One region of the Acidovorax sp. FW305-C-20-28 genome, then DNA from elsewhere that is predicted to be linked to it. Evidence: riboswitches for the same ligand, from Rfam matches in the RefSeq annotation. Region 1 holds a riboswitch; the other holds the start of a gene.
The links. A riboswitch is a leader RNA that binds a small molecule or an ion and turns the genes downstream of it on or off. The one in region 1 is predicted to bind glycine.
Positions count from the first base shown of each region.

Region 1 (3,918 bases):
GTGGCGTTTGGCGGCACGCGCGGCATCAAGGGCGTGGAGGTGTCGGTCGATGGCGGCAAGACCTGGCAGGCGGCCCAGCTCATCGGCCCCGACCTGGGTCGCTTTGCCTGGCGCCAGTTCGTGCTGCCCGTGCGCCTGGCCGCAGGCTCGCACGCGCTGCTCAGCCGTGCCACCGATACGGCCGGCAATGTGCAGCCCGAGCAGCGCGAGGAAAACCTGGGGGGCTACAACAACACCAGCTGGCGCGACCACGGCGTGACCGTGGTGGTCGCGTGAGGGGGCGCAGGTCTTGCGCACCGCGCTGACCGCCGTGCTGCTGGCGCTGGCAAGCGGCGGCGCCTGGGCCGCGGATGCCGGCGAGCTGGCACGCGGCAAGGAACTGTTCGGCAAGATCCAGCCTGCCTGCAGCGTGTGCCATACGCTGCAGGCGGCGGGTGCCGAAGGCCAGGTCGGGCCCGTGCTCGACGAACTCAAGCCCAACGCCGAGCGTGTGCTGCGCGCGCTGAAGGCGGGCATCGGCGTGATGCCGTCCTATGCCGACAAGCTCAGCGACAAGGACATGCGGGCCTTGGCGAGCTTTGTCGCGCAGGCCTCGGGCGCCGCGCCCTGAGTCGGCGCGTACTCAGGCCTTCGATGCGACAGGCAGCAGGCCGGGCGCGCTGCGCTGCGGCATGCCGGTGAACGCGAAGTCCAGCTCGGGCGCCAGGCCGCTCACGATGCGTGCCACCGACTTGCCCGAGCCGCAGGCATGTGTCCAGCCCAAAGTGCCGTGGCCGGTGTTGAGGAACAGGTTGGTCAGCTTGGTCTTGCCGATCAGCGGCACGTTGCTCGGCGTGGCGGGGCGCAGGCCGGTCCAGAACTGCGCTTGGCTCGCGTCGCCCGCGCCCGGGAAGAGCTGCTCCACGCGGCGCACGATGGCATCGCAGCGCACCTGGTTGAGATCGCGCTGGTAGCCGTTGAGCTCGGCCGTGCCGGCGATGCGCAGGCGGTCGCCGCGCTCGCTGGTGTAGCGCGAGAACACGAGCTTGTATTCGTCGTCCGTGAGGCTCACCTGGTGGGCCATGGCCGCATCCTTGACCGGCATGGTCACCGAGTAGCCCTTGGCCGGATAGATCGGCAGGTGGATGCCCAGCGGCTGTGCCAGCAGCGGGCTGAACGAGCCCATGGCGAGCACGAAGGCATCACCGTGCACGCGCTCGAAGCGGCCGTCGGCATTGGTCACCTCCACATGGTCGATGCGCCCGCCCGCTTCGCGCAGGGCGGTGATGTGGTGGCCCATGCGGAACTGCACGCCCGCGGCCTCGCACAGGCGCGCCAGTTCGCGGGTGAAGGTGTTGGCGTCGCCCGACTCGTCTTCGGCCGTGAAGGTGGCACCGGCCAATTGCGGGCGGATATGGGCCAGCGCCGGTTCGATGCGCACGGCCTCGTCGGCGCTGACCACCTGGCGTTCGCAGCCCAGGGCCCGCATCTGCTCGGCGGGCGCCAGGGCACCATCGAACTCCTTCTGGCTGGTGTAGAAGTGCAGGATGCCCTGCGTGCGCTGGTCGTAGGCGATGCCGGTGGCCGCGCGCAACTGCTGCAGCGTGTCGCGGCTGTAGGTGCCCAGGCGCACGATCTGCTCGATGTTGTGGCGCGTGCGTGCCGGTGTGCAGTTGCGCAGGAAGGACAGGCCCCACAGCCACTGGCGCATGTCGGCGCGCAGGCGGAACAGCAGGGGCGCGTCTTCCTTGCCCAGCCACTGCAGCACCTTGAGCGGGGCGCTGGGGTTGGCCCAGGGTTCGGCATGGCTCACCGAGATCTGGCCGCCGTTGGCAAAGCTGGTTTCTGCACCAGGAGCCCCCTGGCGGTCGATGACGGTCACCTCGTGGCCGAGCTGTTGCAGGAAATAGGCCGAAGTCACGCCGAGCAGGCCGGCGCCAAGAACGATCACACGCATTTTGAAAGCCTTTAAAGGGCTGTGCCGGACGCACGTGTGTCGGCCAAGCGATGCGGGTGCATGCGCGCAGCGGGCACAGGTCTGCCGGCTGCCGCTCCCCCTGTCCTTGGTACCTGAGAGATTCACCGCGCACCCCTCATGGGCGGCGGCTTGCTCCTTCGGTGCGCTGCATGGTGCAGCGGCTCTCCAGACGGCTTTGATCAATGGTGCAGTACGGGACCTGAGCGTGCATGGGAGTTTGCGCCTTCGGTGAAGCGGGCAGTGCCGCTTGCTCTCCTGCGGTGTCCATTCTAGGTGCAGCAAAGACAAACGCCGCAGCTAATGTGCGGCGTTTGTTGCTGATGCAAGCCAGGCCGGGCCGTGGCCCGGTCATGCGTCAGTTGCGGCGCGGGTTGTTGGGGTTGTTGTCGTAGCGGTTGGGCACACCGTCGCCATCGCGGTCGCGGTCATGGCGGTTGGCCACGCCGTCACCATCGCGGTCCCAGCCGCCGCGGCGCATTTCCCAGCGGCCATCGCGCTCCTGCCAGGTGGGCTGGCGGTAAGCGTAGCCGGGGCGGGCCTTCACCCAGTGGCCGGCAACCCATACGTGGCGGCCGCCACGCCAGTCCCAGTGGCCTTCCTCCCAGACCATGCCGCGGCGGGGGGCCGGCATCGCTTCACGGCGGGGTGGGGGTGGGGCGGGGATCACCTGGCCGGACTGGATCACCACCGTCTGTGCGACGGCCACGGGCGCGAACGTGCCCAGTGCCAGCGTGCTGGCAATCAGGGCGGCGGCGGAAATGGTTTTGTAGGTCATGGGTGACTCCTTTTTTCAATGTTGTGGTTTCGCCTCTGTATGGTGGTGTGGCCGGGGCGCCGGGTCTGTAGGCGCCAGGCCTTGCCGCCTGTAGGCATGCGGGGCCGCCGGTGGGCGGCCACCGGACCACGGTCAGTTGCGGTAAGGGTTGTCGGGGCGGCGGTCATAGCGGTTGGGCACACCGTCGCCATCACGGTCCCAGCCGCCGGGGCGCATGTAGTGGCGGCCGCCGCGCTCTTCCCAGCGCGGCTCGCGGTAGTGGTAGCCGGGACGGGCTTGCACCCAGTGGCCGCCGATCCACACATGGCGGCCGCCGCGCCATTCCCAGTGGCCGGGCACCCAGGCCATGCCGCGGCGGTGGGGTGGAACGGCCTCGTAGCGGGGCGGCGGTGGTGCGTGGTGGTATTGCACCGGCACAACCTGCAGTGGGGCAAGTGCCGGGCGTTGCACCGGGGTGTAGTACGACGAAGGCGTGCCAGTCTCGATGACGATGGTGGCGCTGGGGGATGCCAGCGCCGGGGCAACGGCGCTCAGCGACAGCAAGGCCAGGGAAGCGGCGGCGAGGGCAATGCGGGCCATGAAGGTCTCCTTGGAAATGATTCCTTGCGGAACCGGAGCCTTGATCGTGGACTTTTTGCGTCAAGCCGGTGTAGTGGGCGTGCGAAGAGTTGTAAGCGGGTGTTGCTGCAAGCCAGCTTGCGCACCCGAAGCGTGATTTATGTCACATCAGCGGACCAGCAAGGCCAGGGCGGGTGGCAATACCAACCAGAAGCCCGACACCGGCATCAACACCAGGCCTGCCGCTACCAGGGCCAACAGGCACCAGCCCATGGGGCGCAGCGCGGCTGGGGGCTGGCTGCGTTCGAGCGCCGTCACCTCCCATGCCAGCAGGGCCAGCACGGCGCCGAACAGCAGGAACCAGATGGCGTTGCCCATGTGCGCATCGCCTGCCACCGCGTTGAACACGCCGCGCTGCCAGAGCGCACGCCATTGGGGTGCGAACAGGATGGCGGCCACAGCCGTGTGCAGCAGGGCCACGGCGAGTAGCCAGCGGCCTTTCCAGGGACGCGTTGCCAGCAGGGCCAGGGTGGAGGGGAGGCTGTGCATGGGATCTCCTTGGTGGGAAAAGCGGGGGTCAGCCGATCCAGCGCTCGGCCCGCGTATGCACCTGTGCCTGCATCTCGGT
Region 1 covers NZ_JBYSYM010000004.1:164,625-168,542, forward strand. Annotated here, with positions in the region: gene sorT (SorT family sulfite dehydrogenase catalytic subunit) at 1-276, shown strand, start outside; gene sorU (SorU family sulfite dehydrogenase c-type cytochrome subunit) at 290-610, shown strand; gene AC3WOH_RS07245 (D-amino acid dehydrogenase) at 623-1,936, opposite strand; glycine riboswitch at 2,027-2,136, opposite strand; gene AC3WOH_RS07250 (YXWGXW repeat-containing protein) at 2,313-2,732, opposite strand; gene AC3WOH_RS07255 (YXWGXW repeat-containing protein) at 2,865-3,311, opposite strand; gene AC3WOH_RS07260 (DUF6463 family protein) at 3,459-3,839, opposite strand; gene AC3WOH_RS07265 (ABC1 kinase family protein) at 3,868-3,918, opposite strand, start outside.

Region 2 (3,918 bases), on a different contig from region 1:
CCTTCTTCGGCTTCATGGTCTGGTATGGCTGGCTGTACATGCAGCGCACCATGTTCCAGATGACAGCCGTGACGCAGATCCCGTTCGCCTACATCTACAGCGCCATGCTGATCGGCGGCGTGCTGCTGATCGTGCACTTTTTGTTCATCGTGCGCGGCTACGTGCTCGACCGCACGTTCGCAGCCGACGCGCACTTCGATGCGAATGCGAGTGCCTCCCTATGAGCGCGTCCATCATCCTCATCGTTTCGGCCTGCCTGTTCCTGGCCATGGGTGTGCCCGTGGCGTTTGCGCTGGGCCTGTCCACCGCGGCCACACTGATCCTGGCCGAGAGCTACCCGCTGATGGTGCTGCTCAAGGAGACCTTCACCGGCATCGACAGCTTTCCGCTGATGGCCGTGCCCTTCTTCATCCTGGCGGCCGAGCTCATGAGCGGCGGCTCGCTCACCGAGGTGCTGCTGCGCTTTGCCGGCCAGTTCGTGGGCCACAAGCGCGGCGGGCTGGGCTACACCAACGTGGTGTCGCTGACCTTCTTCTCGGGCATCTCGGGCTCGGCCCTGGCCGATGCGGCCGGTCCGGGCTCGATGCTGATCCGCATGATGGACAAGGCCGGCTACGACCGCTCCTACGCGGCGGCGCTCACGGCGTCCACCGCCATCGTCGGGCCCATCATCCCGCCGTCCATCATCATGATCATCTACGCGCTGCAGGACGAGACGGTCTCGGTCGGCGCGCTGTTCGTGGCTGGCGTGCTGCCGGGCATCCTGATCGCGGTGGCCATGTGCATCGTGAACTTCTACATCTCCAAGAAGCGCAACTACAAGGGCGACGGGAAGATGCCGCCCCTGGCCGAGATCCTGCAGACCACCTGGAAGGCGTTGCCCGCCATCTTGCTGCCCGTGGTGATCCTGGGCGGCATGCGCGCGGGCTGGTTCACGCCCACCGAAGCGTCGGTGGTGGCGGTGTTCTATGCGCTGGTGTGCGGCAAGTTCGTCTACCGCACGCTGCAATGGAAGGCACTGCCCGACATCCTGGCGCGCTCGGCCCTGCTGTCGGCCTCGGTGCTCATCATCATCGGGCTGTCGGCTGCATTCGCGTGGATCCTGACCATCGAAGGCATTCCGCAGCAGATGGCCGACTGGCTGGTGGGCATGAATCTCTCGCCCTGGATGTTCCTCATCATCGTGAACATCTTCCTGCTGCTGTTCGGCATCTTCATCGAGCCGCTGCCGGGCGTGATGGTGCTCGCCCCCATCCTGGCCCCCGTGGCCGTGAAGCTGGGGATCGATCCCATCCACTTCGCCATGATCGTGATCTACAACCTCACCCTGGGCATGATCACCCCACCCGTGGGCGGGCTGCTGTTCGTCACCTGCAATGTCTCGCGCGTGCCCATGACCCAGCTGGTACGCGAGCTCATGCCCTTCCTCTGGGCGCATGGCGTGGTGCTGGTGGTGCTGACCTTCATCCCGCAGCTGTCGACCTGGCTGCCCAAGGTGTGGGGCTTCATCAAGTAGGGGCGCTTGGCGCAGACGGCGCCCGCCAGCGGATATACTTGCGCCCGTCAGGAGAGAGCCCCCTTCGCGGGGGCCGCCGAAGGCGCAGGGACACCCCGAACGCTCAGGCAAAAGGACTGGCAACCGCCTGCAGGGATGCAGGCGTTCCCTTGCTGGAGAGAGGTGGCCGCATGCATGCAGCATGCAGGCCATCCACCGAAGGAGCAAGCCGCAGCCGCCAGCCAGGGTGGTGCGGTGAATCTCTCAGGTAAAGCGGACAGCAGGGCAAATCCCGCAACCCATGGGTGGGTTGCGGCCCCCATTTGCCCGGAGTCCGCCCCATGTCTGCCCCTGCCACCACTGCAGCCCCCCTGCTCACCACGCCGCTGAACGCCCTGCACCTGGAGCTGGGTGCACGCATGGTGCCGTTCGCCGGTTACTCCATGCCCGTGCAGTACCCCGCCGGCCTGATGGCCGAGCATGCGCACACCCGCACCGCCGCCGGCCTGTTCGACGTGTCGCACATGGGCCAGCTCCAGCTCGTCGGCCCCGATGCTGCCGCCGCCTTCGAGACCCTGGTGCCCGTGGACGTGATCGACCTGCCCGTGGGCAAGCAGCGCTATGGCCTGCTGCTGACCGACGAGGGCACCATCATCGACGACCTGATGTTCTTCAACCAGGGCAACGGCACGCTGTTTGTGATCGTCAACGGTGCCTGCAAGGTCGGCGACATCGCGCACATCAAAGCGCGCATCGGCCAGCGCTGCGAGGTGCGCCCCATGCCCGACCATGCCCTGCAGGCACTGCAAGGCCCCCAGGCCGTGACCGCGCTGGCCCGCCTGGCCCCGGGCATCGAGAAGCTGGTGTTCATGACCGGCGGCAGCTACACCATCGCCGGCTGCGACTGCTTCGTGACGCGCAGCGGCTACACGGGCGAAGACGGTTTCGAGATCTCGGTGCCCGCCGCCCAGGCCGAGACCCTGGCGCGTGCGCTGCTGGCCCAGCCCGAGGTGAAGCCCATCGGCCTGGGCGCACGCAACTCGCTGCGTCTGGAGGCCGGCCTGTGCCTGTACGGCAACGACATCGACACCACCACCACCCCACCCGAGGCGGCGCTGAACTGGGCCATCCAGAAGGTGCGCCGCACGGGTGGCGCGCGCGCGGGCGGCTTCCCCGGCGCCGACAAGGTGCTGGCGCAGATCGACAACCCCGCCAGCCTGCCGCGCAAGCGCGTAGGCCTGGTGGCGCTGGAGCGCGTGCCCGTGCGCGAGCACACCGAATTGCAGAGCGCCGACGGCCAGAAGATCGGTGAAGTCACCAGTGGCCTCTTGGGCCCCACGGTGAACGAGCCCGTGGCCATGGGCTACGTGACGCCGGCATTTGCTGCCATCGGCACCCGGGTGAACGCCATCGTGCGCGGCAAGGCCGTGCCCATGGAGGTGCGCGCCATGCCCTTCACTCCCGCCAACTATTTCCGCGGCTGATTTCACGCCGCGGCGGGCCCGGCCCGCTACATTGCTGATTCCTTCATTTTTCAAAGCCCAGGAGCTTTCCCCATGACCGTCAAATTCTCCAAAGACCACGAATGGATCAACGCCGCTGACACCGACGCAGCCGTGGTGGGCATCACCGTGCACGCCCAGGATGCCCTGGGCGATGTGGTGTTCGTGGACCTGCCCGAAGTGGGCAAGAGCTTCGCCCAGGGCGAAGTGGCCGGCGTGGTCGAGTCCGTCAAGGCCGCGGCCGATGTTTACATGCCCGTCTCGGGCGAGATCGTTGAGGTCAACGAAGCCCTGCGCGCCGACCCTTCGCTGGCCAACTCCGATCCCCTGGACGCCGGCTGGTTCTTCAAGGTCAAGCTCAGCGATGCCGCCCAGCTCGACGGCTTGCTGAACGAGACTGACTACACCGAATTCGCGAAAAACGCCTGAGGCGAATTGACCTTCGCCCGGCTAACGTCGTTGGGTCGCCTTGCCGTGCTACAGCACTGTCTGCGGCTCCCCGCCTAGTTATCCGGCCGAATCCCAATTCGCTGAACGCCCTGCCCTCTCCTCAAGAAGCCTGAGACCTGCCCCATGTTGATGCAATCCGCCCTGCCGCTCGGCGCGCTCGAAAACGCCACCGAATTCCTGCCCCGCCACATCGGCATCGACGCGGCCGACGAAGCGCACATGCTGTCGGTGATCGGCGAGGCCTCGCGCCGCGCCCTCATCGAGAGCATCGTGCCACGCTCCATTGCACGCAGCACGGCTATGGACCTGCCCGCCCCCGTGACGGAGGCCGCGGCATTGGCAGAGCTCAAGGCCATGGCAGGCAAGAACCAGGTGCTCAAAAGCTTCATCGGCCAGGGCTACTACGGCACGCATACGCCGGGCGTGATCCTGCGCAACATCCTCGAAAACCCCGCCTGGTACACGGCCTAC
Region 2 covers NZ_JBYSYM010000034.1:64,809-68,726, forward strand. Annotated here, with positions in the region: gene AC3WOH_RS28810 (TRAP transporter small permease) at 1-224, shown strand, start outside; gene AC3WOH_RS28815 (TRAP transporter large permease) at 221-1,516, shown strand; glycine riboswitch at 1,555-1,645, shown strand; glycine riboswitch at 1,659-1,786, shown strand; gene gcvT (glycine cleavage system aminomethyltransferase GcvT) at 1,837-2,979, shown strand; gene gcvH (glycine cleavage system protein GcvH) at 3,052-3,426, shown strand; gene gcvP (aminomethyl-transferring glycine dehydrogenase) at 3,571-3,918, shown strand, end outside.
Region 2: linked by a shared signal. The riboswitch ahead of gcvT (glycine cleavage system aminomethyltransferase GcvT) and the one ahead of AC3WOH_RS07245 (D-amino acid dehydrogenase) in region 1 are both predicted to bind glycine.